2 regions of the Micromonospora sp. NBC_01405 genome follow, and region 2 is predicted to be linked to the other one. Evidence: riboswitches for the same ligand, from Rfam matches in the RefSeq annotation. Region 2 holds a riboswitch; the other holds the start of a gene.
The links. A riboswitch is a leader RNA that binds a small molecule or an ion and turns the genes downstream of it on or off. The one in region 2 is predicted to bind thiamine pyrophosphate.
Positions count from the first base shown of each region.

Region 1: another riboswitch for thiamine pyrophosphate. It lies ahead of OG559_RS15705 (thiamine phosphate synthase); the one in region 2 lies ahead of OG559_RS18625 (ECF transporter S component).

Region 1 is NZ_CP109532.1:3,637,768-3,645,130, reverse strand. Features, by position in the region: gene OG559_RS15735 (ABC transporter substrate-binding protein) at 1-837, opposite strand, end outside; gene OG559_RS15730 (ABC transporter ATP-binding protein) at 1,104-1,940, shown strand; gene OG559_RS15725 (LLM class F420-dependent oxidoreductase) at 1,943-2,881, shown strand; partial or broken gene OG559_RS15720 (cupin) at 2,930-3,037, shown strand; gene OG559_RS15715 (hypothetical protein) at 3,114-5,396, shown strand; partial or broken gene OG559_RS15710 (bifunctional hydroxymethylpyrimidine kinase/phosphomethylpyrimidine kinase) at 5,451-5,721, opposite strand; partial or broken gene OG559_RS15705 (thiamine phosphate synthase) at 5,732-6,157, opposite strand; TPP riboswitch at 6,152-6,261, opposite strand; gene OG559_RS15700 (aldo/keto reductase) at 6,334-7,296, opposite strand.
Region 2 is NZ_CP109532.1:4,264,029-4,271,391, forward strand. Features, by position in the region: gene OG559_RS18615 (energy-coupling factor transporter transmembrane component T family protein) at 1-89, opposite strand, end outside; gene OG559_RS18620 (ABC transporter ATP-binding protein) at 86-1,525, opposite strand; gene OG559_RS18625 (ECF transporter S component) at 1,629-2,222, opposite strand; TPP riboswitch at 2,294-2,399, opposite strand; gene OG559_RS18630 (alpha/beta fold hydrolase) at 2,626-3,456, shown strand; gene OG559_RS18635 (aminoglycoside N(3)-acetyltransferase) at 3,453-4,361, shown strand; partial or broken gene OG559_RS18640 (sugar isomerase) at 4,391-4,658, shown strand; gene OG559_RS18645 (DUF6328 family protein) at 4,774-5,271, shown strand; gene OG559_RS18650 (acyl-CoA dehydrogenase family protein) at 5,403-7,363, shown strand, end outside.

The sequences.
Region 1 (7,363 bases), 630 kb from region 2:
GTTGCTGGCGTCGACGTTCTTCTTCAGGATGTCGCCCGCCTCCTGCGGGTTGGTCAGCGCGTGCTCCAGGCCCTTCATCAGGGCGGCGGAGAACCGCTTGACCATGTCCGGCTTCTCCTTGGCGATCCTGCTGGAGGTGATCAGCACGTTGCCGTAGAGGTCCTGCATCACGTTGCTGTACGGCAGCATGACGGCCTTCTTCTTGGTCACCGCCTCGATGGTCGGCTGGCCGACGACGAACTGGCCGATGCCGTCGACCTGGCCGGCGGCGAGCGTGCCCATCAGGAGCTGCGCCTCGCCGTTGACCCAATTCACCTTGCTGGCGTCCACGCCGGCCAGCCGGGCGTACGTCGGGAAGAGGTTGCGGACCACGGAGCCGGGGGTGTCGGCGAGCTTCTTGCCCTCCAGGTCCTTCGGAGAGGCGATGCCGGTGCCCTCGACGGTCGCGATGCCCGCCATCGTGCGCTGCTGGATGGCGGCCACGGCGACGAAGTCCTTGGCCTGGCCGTTGCCGAGCTGGAGCAGACCACCGGTGAGGTCGATGGGACCGAAGTCGGCCTGTCCGCCGACGATGGTCTGGATCACGGTACCGGTGCCCTGACCGGCCTTGATCTCGACGTCGAAGCCGGCTTCCTTGAAGAAGCCCTTCTCCTTCGCCACCCAGGCGTAGGAGTCCCGGCCGAAGTTGCCGAAGGAAGTGAGGTACGTCACTTTTTCCAGCGCCTTGCCGTCGCCGCCCTTGGCGCCGGACGAGTCCGCGTCACTGCTGCACGCGGACACCAGGGTGAGTGCGGTGGCCAGAGCGGCCGCGGCGACCGTGCGGGTCAGCCTTTTCATCTGTGCACCATGTCCTTTCCGACCAGGGGCGATGCGCCTCCGGAGGGGTTGTCGAGAGGGACGGCGTCGACAGAGGGGGGAGCCGACGCCACCGTCGTGAGGGGACTTCTCGCCGGCACAGACTACGCAAGGGACCTGCCGGTGTAGCAAGGAGTGTCGGTTGCGGAACGGAAACGAACTGATGTCCAACCCGGACCCCCCGGGCTGCGCCGCGGCGGGCTACCCTAGCTGCGCTCCTGACCGCTTACTCAGGGAGGACACCCGCGATGATTCGACTGTCCGGGGTGTCCCGCACCTTCGACGGCCGCTCCGGTCGGGTCGAGGCGCTGCGGGGCATCGACCTCGACGTGACCGAGGGCGAGTTCGTCGCCGTGCTCGGCCGCTCGGGCTGCGGCAAGTCCACCCTGCTGCGCATGATCGCCGGGCTGCTGCCGGTCACCGCCGGGCAGATCACCGTCGCCGGCACACCGATCACCCGTCCCCGCCGGGACATCGCGATGCTGTTCCAGCGGCCCGCCCTGCTGCCGTGGCGCTCGGTGCTGGACAACGTCCTGCTGCCGGTGGAGATCTTCGGCTGGAAGCGGGCCAGACACCGCGCCCGCGCCCGGGAGCTGCTCGAACTCGCCGGGCTGGCCGGGTTCGAGAAGCGGCTGCCGCACGAGCTGTCCGGCGGCATGCAGCAGCGGGTGTCGCTGTGCCGGTCGCTCATCGGCGACCCCCGGGTGATGCTGATGGACGAGCCGTTCTCCGCCCTCGACGCGCTCACCCGCGAGGAGCTCTCCGGCGAGCTCCAGCGGGTGCACATGACCAGCGGAGCCACCATCGTCTTCGTCACCCACTCGATCGACGAGGCGGTGCTGCTCGCCGACCGGGTGGTCGTGCTGAGTCCTCGCCCCGGCCGGATCCGCTCGGTGGTCGAGGTGGACATCCCGCGTCCCCGCACCCTCGGCCGCAACGCCCACCTGGCCGACGTGGCCCGGGTCAGCGCCGAGCTGCACGAACTGCTGATGGAACGTGACGCACCGGCCGGGCCTGCCCCGGCTCCGCTCGGCCCCGGCACCCACCGGCAGCCCCCGGTACGGGCCGGCGCGGAGGCACGCTGACCGTGCGGGTGGTCGTCTTCACCGAGCCGCACCGGGGCGCCAGCTACGACGACCAGCTCCGCTTCGCCCGGGCGCTCGAGGCGGGCGGCTTCGAGGGCTTCCTGCGGGCCGACCACTACCAGGCCATGGGCGCCGACCCCGGGCTACCCGGCCCCACCGACGCCTGGCTCACCCTCGCCGCACTGGCCCGGGAGACCTCCCGGATCCGGCTCGGCACCCTGGTCACCTCGGCCACCTTCCGGCTGCCCGGGCCGCTCGCGGTGATGGTCGCCCAGGTCGACCAGATGAGCGGCGGCCGGGTGGAACTGGGCATCGGCGCCGGCTGGTACGAGCGGGAGCACACCTCGTACGGCATCCCGTTCCCCGCCGTCGGGGAGCGTTTCGACCGGCTCGCCGAGCAGCTCGAAGTGATCACCGGCCTGTGGCGTACCCCGGTCGGTGAGGCCTACAGCTTCCACGGCGACCACTACCGGCTGGTCGACGCGCCTGCCCTGCCCAAGCCGGTGCAACAGCCCGGCCCGCCGGTGATCATCGGCGGACGCGGCCCCAAGCGCACCCCGGAGCTGGCCGCCCGGTACGCCGACGAGTTCAACATGCCGTTCAAGAGCGTCGCTGAGACGGCCGCCTCGTACGACCGGGTGGTCGAGGCGTGCGACCGCCACGGCCGTACGGACTCGGGGCAGGCGCCGCTGGTGCTCTCCGCCGGGATCGTCGTGGCCATCGGGGGCACCGATGCCGAGGTGCGGGAGCGGGCCGCGCCGCTGCACCACATGAGCGCCCTGCCGCCGGAGGACCCGGTGATCGGCTCCCCCGCCCAACTCGTCGACCGGATCGGCGAGTTCGCCGCGGTCGGAGCCACCCGGGTGCACCTGCGACTGATCGACCTGGCCGACCTGGACCACCTGGAACTCATCGCCGCCGAGGTGCTCCCGCAACTCTAGGCGCACCGGCGTGCTCGACGGGACCGAGCCGGGTGGACGACGCCCGGCGCCGACGAGCCGGCCGGTGAGGTGGTCCACCACGACCCCGGGGCCCGTCCACCGCTCACCGCTGTCGGAGACACGACGTACCTGGCCCGGCCGGCCGAGCTGAAGTAGTCGCAGGTCGGGCGCGTCGCCGCGCCGCGCTGCGCCAAGGTGGCGATCGGGGGCACCGGGCCGTAACGTGCCCGACATGGCCTTTCGGACGTGGGGCAAGCTACTGCTCACCGCGCTCGGGGTGAGCGTGCTGGCCGGGGCCGGTCAGCTCGGCGTCGCGTACGGGTTCGGCATCGTCCGGCTCGTCGGCGAATTCACCGACGCCACCGTCAACCGGTGGCCTGCCCAGCTGGTCTGGGTGAGCTGGTTCGCGACGGTTGCCGCCGTGGTCGGGGCCGTGGTGGTCGAGCGTATCGCCCGTGCCGAGCCCCTCATGGCCACCACGACGGGGCAGCTCGGGGTGGCCGGCGCGGCGGCGCTGGGCGCGACCGTCGTCGCCCTGCTGTGCATGCAGCCGGCCCGCGCCACCGAACTGAGCGGCGTCGACCCGGTCTGGGCGGTCGGCATCTGCGCCGTCCTCGGCGCGGTGGCCGGCGCCGGGGCGGCGTTCGCCGTGCTGCTCCGCCCGCCGCTGGGCTGGAACCTGGCGATGATGGCCGGCGCGGTGTGGCTGGTCGCCCTGTTGTCGTCCCTGCCGGCCCTGGTCGGCACCGGCCCGCTGCCGACCGTGCGGCTGGGGGTGTTCGAGCCGGGCTGGCTCGACGCCGCCGCGGCACAGCGGCTGGCCATGCTGCTGCTGCCGCTGGTGGCCCTGCTCGCCGGCGCGGCCTCGGGCGCGCTGGCCCGCTGGCGGGGCCACCCGCCGCTGATCGGCGGCGCGTCCGGCGCGGCGGGCCCCGTGCTGGTCGCCTTCGCCTACCTGGCCGCCGGCCCGGGGAACTCCGTCGACCGGTACCAGCTCGCGCCCTACCACGGCGCCCTGATCGCGGTCGCCACTGGCGTGCTCGGCTCCGCCGCCGCAACCCTGGCCCGCTGGCCGCTCGTCACCTCCGGCCGCCCCGCCGACCAGCGGGCCGACCGGCCCGCGACGCCGGGCGAGGCCGTCGGCGACCCGGCGATCGAGCCCACGGACATCCTCCGGCCGCTGCCGATCGGCCCGACCGTGCCGGTGACCGGCGACGCGGACGGCGCCGACCCCGTCGGCCCGCCCGCCTCGGACACCGCCTCGGCCCGTCGGGTCCCCGCGACCGTCGGCGATCCGCTGCCGGAAGACCGCTCCGGCGGCGCCCGGGACCTTGCCGCGACGGACACGCCGGCCGGAAGCACCCCAGCGCACTGGGAGTGGCCGATGGCCACCGAGGCCGCCCGCGCGACGCCTGCCGCGCAGGGCGCCCCGCCCCGCCCCACCGACCCGCACGCCCCCGCCGAAGCCACCCGACCCGCCGACGCCACACCCCCCGCCGCCGATGCCTCCCGACCCGCCGACGCCACGCCCTCCGCTGCCGATGCCTCCCGACCCGCCGACACCCCCCGCCCCGCCGACGAGGACACCGAAGTGCCGGCCGCCGAGACGCCCCGGCCGAAGCGGGTCCGCAGACCGAGGGCCGGTGCCGGGCTGCGGACGTCGGCCGCCGAGACGCCCCCGCCGGCCGACGTCCCCGGCCCGACCGACACCGAACCGGCCGCCGTGACGGATCAAAGCGCCGCCGACGCGGCGGGCGCGAGCCGCCCCGGCACGGGCGTCACCGCCACGCCGGCGGCCACCCCGGTCCGGCGAGCCGAGCCCACGTTCTTCGAGGCACCCACGTTCGACGACGTGGTGCAGCCCGCTCCGCCGGAGCCGACCCGGGCGGGCGACGACGGCCCGCGCGACCCGTCGCCCCCGGCCGCGCCGGACAGCCGGCCGGACCCCGTCGACCCCGACCCGCGTCCCCGGCCTCGGCGGCCCCTTCCCGATCTGGGCCGGGTGACGAGCTGGGACGCGTTCGGCAACGCCGTCCGGCGGGCCGGCCCCACGGCGACCGACAGCCGTGACGCGGCCGGGCAGCAGCCCCCGGACCCCCGGCCGGCCGAGCCCGGACCGAGTGAACTGGGCCGGTCCGACGGCGGACGAGACGGCGGCGACCGGACCGGCCCCGGACAGACCACCCACCCCGGACCGGGCGAGTCCGAGTCGGTCGACGCCGGGTCGGGCAGCGCGGGCCCGGTGGCGGCCGGTGCGGTGCCCGAGGACCCGGCCACCAGCCGGTCCCGCCTCCGGCGCGCCCTGTTCCGGCGCAACCGGGCCCGGACCGCCGAGGACACGGCACCCGCGGCCGAGCAGGACGACCGCCGGGAACAGCAGCCGCTGCCGGCGCAGGACGAGGAGTACGTCGACTGGGTCACCGGCCTGGCCCGCCCCGTGCCGGACCAGGACGGCGGGCCGGAGGGCACCGGCCAGCGGTCGCTGCGTTCCCCCGGCCGCCACCACCGGGACTGACGGCGAGAATCGACGACGGACTCCGGCGCGGTGGTTGACGTTGAGCGGCAGTGGTCATCCGGACCAGCCGAAGTGGTCCAGCGGGCCGTGTCCCGCGCCCAGTTCCCAGTCCCGCGCGCCGGTCAGCGCGCGGGTGACGTACTCCTTGGCGGTCGCGACGGCCACCGGCACCGGATCGCCCAGCGCCAGCCGGACGGCGATCGCCGCCGAGAACGAGCAGCCGGTGCCGTGGCTGTGCCGGGTCGGCACCCGGGGCGCGCAGCAGGACGGTCTCCCCGCCCCCGTGCAGCACGTCGACCGCGTCGCCGCCGGTGACCACCACGTGCGCCTGGGTCCGGCAGGCCGGTCTTGGTGTCGGTGGCGTGGCACGGGCCGACGCCCAGGTAGCTGGCCCCGGCGGCCACCGCGTCGGCGGCGGCGCCCGGGGACCGGGCGGTCGCGCCGAGCGTCGCGGCCGGGCCGAGGACCCGGCGGGCCGCCGCCACGGGCAGGTCGTCCGCGCCGACGTGCCCACCGGCCGCGCCGACCGCGAGCGCCACGTGCAGCCGGTCGTTGACCAGGCACGTCGCCCCGTACGGCGCGCACGCCGCGACCATCCGCCGGGCCAGGTCGTACGCCGCGCGGTCGGTGGCGTCGTCGGTGACGCGGACCTGGACGACCAGCTCGGCGCGGGCCACCGCGAGGGCGGCGTGCAGCACGGCGAGCGGGTCCCGGCCCGGCCGGGTGTCGGTGATCAGATGCAGTCGCCCGAGGGACGGCACGGCAATTCTCCTCCCTGCGCCGGCATTACCCGGATCAGGTTCGACGGTCGGGGGCTCTTAGCCCCCCTCTCAGCCCGGTACACCGGGCTCCCGTGGGTTACTTGCGTGTCACCGTACGACGGATGGGCTGCACCGCCAAGGGGGTGTGCCAGTGGGCTGGACCACGGCCGCCCGGCTCAGAGGATGGCGTCGAGCGCGTCCAGGTCGTCGTCGGTGGGCTGCCAGACGCCGGCCTCCGCGTTGGCCCGTACCTGCTCGGGCGTGGTGGCGCCGGCGATCACCGAGGTCACCGCCGGCCGGGCGGCCAGCCCGCCGATGGCCACCTGGAGCAGGGACAGCCCTCGCTCGGCGGCGTACGCCTCCAACGCCTCGATGACGTCCCACCGCGCGCCGGCCAGGCGCTCGGCGTACCGGCCGCCCCCGGAGAGCCGGCTGCCGGCGGGTGCCGCCTCGCCGCGCTTGTACTTGCCGGTGAGCAGCCCGTTGGCCAGCGGGAAGAACGGCAGCATGCCCAGGCCGAACCGCTCGCAGGCTCCGATGACCTCGGCCTCGACGCCCCGCTCCAGCAGCGAGTAGTGGTTCTGCGCGCTGATGAACCGGGCCCGCCCGTTGGACGAGGCGACCCAGTCGGCGTCGGCGATCTGCCAGCCGGCGAAGTTGGAGTTGCCGAGGTAGCGCACCTTGCCGGCGCGGACCAGGTCGTCCAGGGCGGCGAGGGTCTCGTCGATCGGGGTGCCCGGGTCCGGCTCGTGCATCTGGTACAGGTCGATATGGTCGGTGTCGAGCCGGCGCAGCGACGCCTCCACCGCCCGGGCGATGTACCGCCGGGCACCCCGGGCGCCGTGGTCCGGGCCGTTGCGCCCCTGCATGTCCATGCCGAACTTGGTGGCCACCACCACGTCGTCCCGGCGGCCCTTGAGCACTTGGCCGAGCAGTTCCTCGGAGCCGCCCGGCTCATCGCCGTAGATGTCGGCGGTGTCGAAGAGGTTGATGCCGGCGTCGAGGGCGGCGTCGACCACCGCCCGGGTGCCGTCGAGGTCGAGCTTACGGCCGAAGTTGTTGCAGCCGACGCCGACCACGGACACCACGAGCCCGGAGTCGCCCAGCCGTCGATACGTCATCTCAGTCACGAGATCCACCCTATGCCCGCCCCGACGCGACCACCGCTCGGACGCCCCACCGCCCCGGCGTAGCCGCCCGCCCCGG
Region 2 (7,363 bases):
GAGAAGACCAACGCCGCCGCGACCTTCGCCACCGGGTTGCGTCGGGCCAGCGGCGCGCCTGGCGTCGCCACCGGTTCGATGCTGATCACGTGGCCTCCACCACCCCGCCGGACGCGCGGGTCACGGTGATCCGCCGGTCGGCCAGGGCCGCGACGAAGTCCGGGTCGTGGGTGACGGTGACCACGCCGTGCCCGGCGTCGCGCAGCTCGGCGAAGAGGTCGACCAGTTCCAGCCAGGTCCGTCGGTCCTGGCCGAAGGTGGGTTCGTCGCAGACCAGCAGCCGGGGCGCGGTGGCGAGGGCGGTCGCCACGCTCAGCCGCCGTGCCTCCCCACCCGAGAGGGTGTACGGGTTCGCGCGGGCCAGCGCCGCCAGGCGCAGCCGATCCAGCAGTCCGTCCACGGTGGCCCGGACGGCGGTCTCGGGCCGACCGGTGCGGCGCGGCCCGAGGGCCAGCTCGTCGAAGACCGTTCCGGTGACGAACTGGTGCTCCGGGTCCTGGAAGACCGACCCGATCCGGCCGGCCAGGGCGGGGGCCCGCCAGCGGTACGGGGGAGTTCGGGCATCCCTGCCGGCCAGCTCCCCGGTCGCCGCCACCCGGCCGGTCCCCGGCCGGAGCAGGCCGCCCAGCAGCAGGGCCAGGGTGGACTTCCCGGCGCCGTTGGGGCCGAGGACGGCCAGCGCCTCGCCGGCGCGTACCGCGAGGTCGATCGGGGCGAGGCGGGGTGGCACGGCGACCCGGTCGGCGGTGATCAGCAGGTCACCCGGAGCCGCGGCGGCGTGCCGGGGCGGCACGGTCCGGCCGGGCACCCAGACTCCCTCGGCGGCGAGGGCGTCGCCGTGGGCGGCGAAGACCGCCTCCGGCGGCCCGTCGGCGCGTACCCCGCCGCCGGGTTCCAGCACCACCACCCGGTCGACCAGTGGCAACGCCTCGGCGACCCGGTGCTCGACCAGGATCAGCGTGGTGTCGCCGTCCATCGCGTCGGCCACCGCGCGGCGGACCAGCGCCGCCCCGGCCGGGTCGAGGTTCGCGGTCGGCTCGTCGAGCAGCAGCAGACCCGGCCGCAGGGCGAGCGTCCCGGCCAGGGCGAGTCGCTGCTGCTCCCCCCCGGAGAGGGCGGCGGTCGGCCGGTCCCGGTGGTACGGGAAGCCGACGCGGCGCAGCGCTTCGTCCACCCGGGGCCAGATCTCGTCGGCCGGTACGCCCCGGTTCTCCAGCCCGAAGGCCACGTCGTCGCCGCAGCGGGCCATGACGAGCTGGGTCTCCGGGTCCTGGAAGACGATGCCGACCCGTTCCCGGTTCGCGCGCGGGTCGACCCCGTCGACCTCGACGGTGCCCTCCTGCTCGCCCGAGTCCTCGGGCAGGAGCCCGGCCAGCGCGGCCAGCAGCGTGCTCTTGCCCGCCCCCGACGGCCCGAGCAACAGCACCCGCTCGCCACGCTCGACGCGCAGGTCCACCCCACGCACCGCCCAGGCCCGCCGCCCGGCGTGCCGCCAGCCGAACCCCCGCAACCCGACCCCGCCCACCCCGACCCCCTCAACCCCACCCCCACCCGAACAGCCTGGTTGATCAAGAGGTTTGCGTCCGGAGAACCGGGTTCGGCTGACGCAAACCTCTTGATCAACCCGATCAGACGGGGGCGCGGTAGTCGCGGGCGGCGGGGAAGCGGTCCAGGACGCCCGTGCCGGCCAGGGCGCGGGTGAGGGCCCAGCCGCCGGCGCCGGAGACGACCGTGGCGCTGACGATGGTGAGCAGGGCGTACGGGATGCGGTAGCTGGTCAGGTCGTACTCGGCGTTCCAGACGAGGAAGTCGAACAGGGCGGCGCTGAGGCCGGTGAGCGCCCCGGCGAGCAGCGCGGTCGGCAGCCGGAACGAGCGGTACCGGAACGCCGCGAAGGCCAGCTCTGCCCCGATGCCCTGGACCATGCCCTGCGGGATCACCGTGCCGGCCCACTGGCTGCCCAGCAGGGCGGACAGGACGGCGGCGACGGTCTCGCAGTACAGGGCCGCGCCCGGCTTGCGAATCACCAGGCCACCGACCACGGCCGGCATCAGCCAGACCCCGTAGAGCAGGGTCTGCGCGGGCGGGAAGAACGCGAACGCCCCCTCGGTGGCGCTCCAGACCAGGCCCCAGGCCCAGAAGATGACGCCGAAGGCGACCGCGATCACCGAGGCGACCACGATGTCGATCGTGCGCCAGCGGTTGCTGTCGATGTTGTTCATGTGATGGCTCCCAGTTCTGAGTGAACCAGGAGAAGACGCACGCCGCGCCCGGGCTACCGGACGGCGGCGCGGCTGGAGGTCGACCGAACTCCCTGCGCTGGCATTACCCAGATCAGGTTCGAGGGTCTGCGGGCGGTGCCCGCACTCTCAGCGCTGTGCGCTCCCCTGTCGGATATGAAGTTGTCTCGCCGACGCTAACACCTCGAAAGATCGCCGGGCAATGTGATCCAATCGCAGCTCACCCCCGATGCGGAAACCGTCATCTCGCCGTACTTCGTCGACCCGGCCCGTCGCGCGCGATACTGTCGCGCCGCCGAACTGCCGGACACCAGGGGGCGAGCCGTGACGGCACCGACCGACCGCTCCCCGCCGCCCGCCGGGCCCGCTGGGTAGGCTGCCGATCATGCAGGTGGAGGCGCGGGGGCTGACGTTCGAGACCCGCACCGGCGGGCCGGCCGACGGCGAACCGGTGCTGCTGCTGCACGGCTTCCCGCAGCACGGCGGCGAGTGGGATGAGGTGACGCCGGCGCTGCACGCCGCCGGGCTGCGCACGTACGCGCCGGACCAGCGGGGCTACTCGCCGCTCGCCCGGCCCGGGGCGGTCGAGGCGTACCGGCTCCCCGAGCTGGTCGCCGACGCGGCGGCCCTGCTCGACGCGCTGGGCGTCGACGCGGCGCACGTGGTGGGGCACGACTGGGGCGCGATCGTGGCCTGGGGGCTGGCCGCGAGCCACCCCGACCGGGTGCGCACCCTCACCGCCGTGTCCGTCCCGCACCCCGCCGCGATGGCGCACGCGCTGGCCACGGACACCGAGCAGAAGGCCCGCTCGTCGTACATCGCCCTGTTCCGCAAGCCGGGCAAGGCGGAGAAGGTGCTGCTGGCGTTGCGGGCCGCCGCCCTGCGCAAGCTGCTCGGCGGGGTCGGCGACGCCGCCCGGGTGGCCCGGTACGCCGAGCCGATGCGCGAGCCGGGCGCGCTGACCGCCGCGTTGAACTGGTACCGGGCGATGTCGCGGGCCGACCTCGCGGCGGTCGGGCCGGTGCCGGTGCCGACCGCGTTCGTGTGGAGCAGCAGGGACATCGCGATCGGCCGCACCGCCGCCGAGGCGTGCGCCGCCCACGTCACCGGGGACTACCGCCTCGTCGAGCTGCCCGGCGTCTCGCACTGGATTCCCGACGAGGCGCCCGGTCCGCTCGCCGAGGCGATCCTGGCCCGCACGGGCGTCGCGCGGTGACCCCCGCCCCGTCCTCGTCCGCCCCGCCGTCGTCCGCCCCGCCGTCGTCCGCCCCGCCGTCGTCCGTCCCGGGTCCGCCGGGCGCGGCGGGCGGCGGCGTCGCGGCGGCCCGGCCGCACACCCGCGCGTCGCTCGCCGCGCAGCTCCACGACCTGGGGGTACGCCCCGGCGGCATCGTGCTCGTGCACGCCGGACTGCGGGCACTCGGGTTCGTCTGCGGCGGCCCGCAGGCGGTGGCCCTCGCCCTGCTCGACGTGCTCGGCCCCGAGGGCACGCTGGTGGTGCCGACCCACACGCCGGAGAACAGCGACCCGGCCGGGTGGAGCAACCCGCCGGTGCCGGCGGACTGGTGGCCGGTGATCCGCGCGGAGACTCCCGGCTTCGACCCGGCGGTCACCCCGAGCCGGTTCATGGGGGCGCTGGCCGAGACCGTCCGGGGCTGGCCGGGGGCCCGGCGCAGCGACCACCCGCACGTCTCGTTCGCCGCGCTCGGGCCCGCCGCCGAGGAGATCGTGGCCGGGCACCCGCTGGCCGACATGCTCGGTTCCGATTCGCCGCTGGGCCGGCTGTACGACCTGGACGCCGACGTGCTGCTGCTCGGCGTCGACCACGGCTGCAACACGTCGCTGCACCTGGCGGAGTACCGGCAGGCCGCCCCGCCGAGGGAACGGGTGGGCGCGGCGGTTCGCACCCGCGACGGCGGCCAGGACTGGGCATGGTGGGAGGACGTGGCGGTCGACTCGGCCGACTTCCCCCGGCTCGGGGCGGACCTGGAGTCGACCGGCGCGGTCCGGATCGGCCCGGTCGGCGACGGGACGGGCAGGTCGATGCGCCAGCGGGCGGCGGTCGACTTCGCGGTGGACTGGCTGGCCCGCAACCGGCGGACGGAGGACGGAGGACGGTGAGCGGCGAGGACTACCTCGCGGTGGTGACGCTGGCCGAGTTCGCCGACGTGGTGCTGGACAACGGCGCTCCGTACGGTGCCGCGACCCTGCCGCTGCCGGGCGGCGGCGCGGTCGGCGCGGTCTCCTCCATCACCGCCGCCCTGCTGGCGCAGCAGCTCACGGTCGAGGTGGTGTCCCGGCTGCTCGCGGCGGGGGAGCGACCCCCGGTCCACCTGTCGGCCAACATCGCCCGGCGGCGACGAGCACAACAACGAGCTGGAGGCCCCGTACGCCGGCCGTATCCGCCGGGGGTCCTGACCGCGCCGGGCGGGGTGCGGTCGTGAGTCGGTTTCGCCGTTCGCCCGACGGGGCAAAGCCGATGCTGCCGGCGGGGTGGATCCCGCCGGCAGTACCGTCACCCCGGAGGTAGCGCGTGTCGAAGGAAACCGAGAAGCAGCGCTGGCAGCGCAACTTCGCCGACCTGCTCCAGGAATTGCGGGTCGCGCAGACCGGCGTGCAGATCCTGTTCGCGTTCCTGCTGACCCTGCCGTTCAGCAACGGCTTCACGCACACCAGCGAGTTCCAGAGGGACGTCTACATCGTCGCGTTGCTGTCGGCGGCCGGTGCTACCGCCATGATCATCTCCCCGGTCGCCTTCCACCGGGCGCTGTTCCGGCAGGGGCGCAAGCCGGAGCTGGTCCGGTTCGCCCACCGGATGGCCAGCGGCGGGCTCGCCTTCATGCTCATCGCGATGGTCAGCGCGGTCCTGCTGATCACCGACTTCGTGCTGGACCGGGGCATCGCCTTCGTGCTCACCGGGATCACGGCGGTCTGGTTCCTGGCCTTCTGGGTGGTCCTGCCGTTCGCCCGCCGCAACTGGGGCGACGACGACGACGACGATGACGATCCGCAGGTGCTCACCGGCGGCTGATCCCGCCGACCAGCGCGGACGCTGGGGAAAATCCGAGGTGCACGCAACGCTACCCCTGGGTAACAGCCGGGGGTAGCGTTGCTTTTGTCGAGCACGTTGACGCATCCGGACCGAGGTTCGAGGGGGCCGCCGTGACCACGACGCAGAACAACCGACCCACGCCCGACCCGGCGGGAGGAGACCCGGCGGGCGGCCCCACCGGCCGGGTCGCGCCGATCGACGATCCGGCCCCGGCCGTCCCGGGCCCCGCCGACGCCGTCACCGCCGAGGCTGTCACCGCCGAGGCCACTGCCGACGCCGCCGCCGTCGACGCCGCCGGGGGCGCGGGGGCGCTGCCGACGGAGGCCGGTCAGGTGTCGGAGAAGGAGGCCCGGCAGGTCGCCGAGGCGGCCCGCGAGTCCGCGTGGGACCGGCCGAGCTTCGGCAAGGAGTTGTTCCTCGGCCGGCTCCGGATCGACCTGATCCACCCCTGGCCGCGTACCGACCCGGCCGAGGACGCCCGGGCCGAGGAGTTCCTCGGCCGGCTGCGGGCATACCTGGAGTCCGAGGTGGACGGGGCGGCGATCGAGCGCGACGCCCGCATCCCCGACGAGGTGTTCCACGGGCTGGCCCGGCTCGGCGCGTTCGGCATGAAGATCGACCGGTCCCACGGCGGGCTCGGGCTGAGCAACCTGCACTACTGCCGGGCCCTGATGCTGGCGGGGTCGGTCAGCCCGGCGATCGGCGCGCTGCTGTCGGCCCACCAGTCGATCGGCGTCCCGCAGCCGCTGAAGATGTTCGGCACCGACGAGCAGAAGCAGCGCTTCCTGCCCCGGCTCGCCGCCGGCGAGGTGTCGGCGTTCCTGCTCACCGAGCCGGACGTCGGCTCCGACCCGGCACGGCTGGCCACCACGGCCGAGCCGACCGCCGACGGCGCAGGGTACCGGCTCAACGGGGTGAAGCTGTGGGCCACCAACGGCACCGTGGCCACCCTGCTGGTGGTGATGGCCCGGGTGCCGGCCGGCGAGGGGCGGCGCGGCGGGATCACCGCGTTCGTCGTCGACGGCGACGCCGAGGGCATCACGGTGGAGCGGCGCAACGAGTTCACCGGCCTGCGCGGCCTGGAGAACAGCCTCACCCGGTTCCACGACGTGTTCGTGCCGAACGAGAACGTCATCGGCGGCGAGGGCAAGGGGCTGAAGATCGCCCTGACCACGCTGAACACGGGGCGGCTGTCGCTGCCGGCGATGTGCGTCGGCGCGGGAAAGTGGTCGCTGAACGTGGCCCGGGACTGGGCCGCCGACCGGGTCCAGTGGGGCCGGCCGGTGGGCGCGCATGAGGCCGTCGCGCAGAAGCTCGCGTTCGTCGCCGCCACCACGTACGGCATGGAGACCATGCTGGACCTGTGCTGCCTGCTCGCCGACGACGACCGCAACGACATCCGGATCGAGGCGGCCCTGGTCAAGCTCTACGCCAGCGAGATGGCCTGGAAGATCGGCGACGAGCTGCTCCAGATCCGGGGCGGGCGCGGCTACGAGACGGCCGACTCCCTGGCCGCCCGGGGCGAGCGCCCGGCCGCGGTCGAGCAGATGCTGCGCGACCTGCGGATCAACCGGATCTTCGAGGGCTCCACCGAGATCATGCACCTGCTCATCGCCCGCGAGGCGGTCGACGCCCACCTCTCGGTCGCCGGGGACATCATCGACCCCGACGCGGGGCTCGGCCGCAAGGCGAAGGCCGGCGCGCGGGCCGGGGCCTTCTACGCGAAGTGGCTCCCCACCCTCGCCGTCGGCCGGGGCCAGGCGCCGAGGGCGTACGCCGAGTTCGGCCCGCTCGCCGGCCACCTGCGCCAGGTCGAGCGGCACAGCCGCAAGCTGGCCCGGTCGACGTTCTACGCGATGTCCCGCTGGCAGGGCAAGATGGAGCGCAAGCAGGCGTTTCTCGGCCGGGTGGTGGACATCGGCGCGGAGCTGTTCGCGATGTCCGCGGTCTGCGTCCGGGCGTACGCGGAGAAGGACACCCGCCCGGAGAACGTCGAGCTGGCCGACCTGTTCTGCCGCCAGGCCCGGCTGCGGGTCGACGCCCTGTTCACCGGCCTGTGGGCGAACACCGA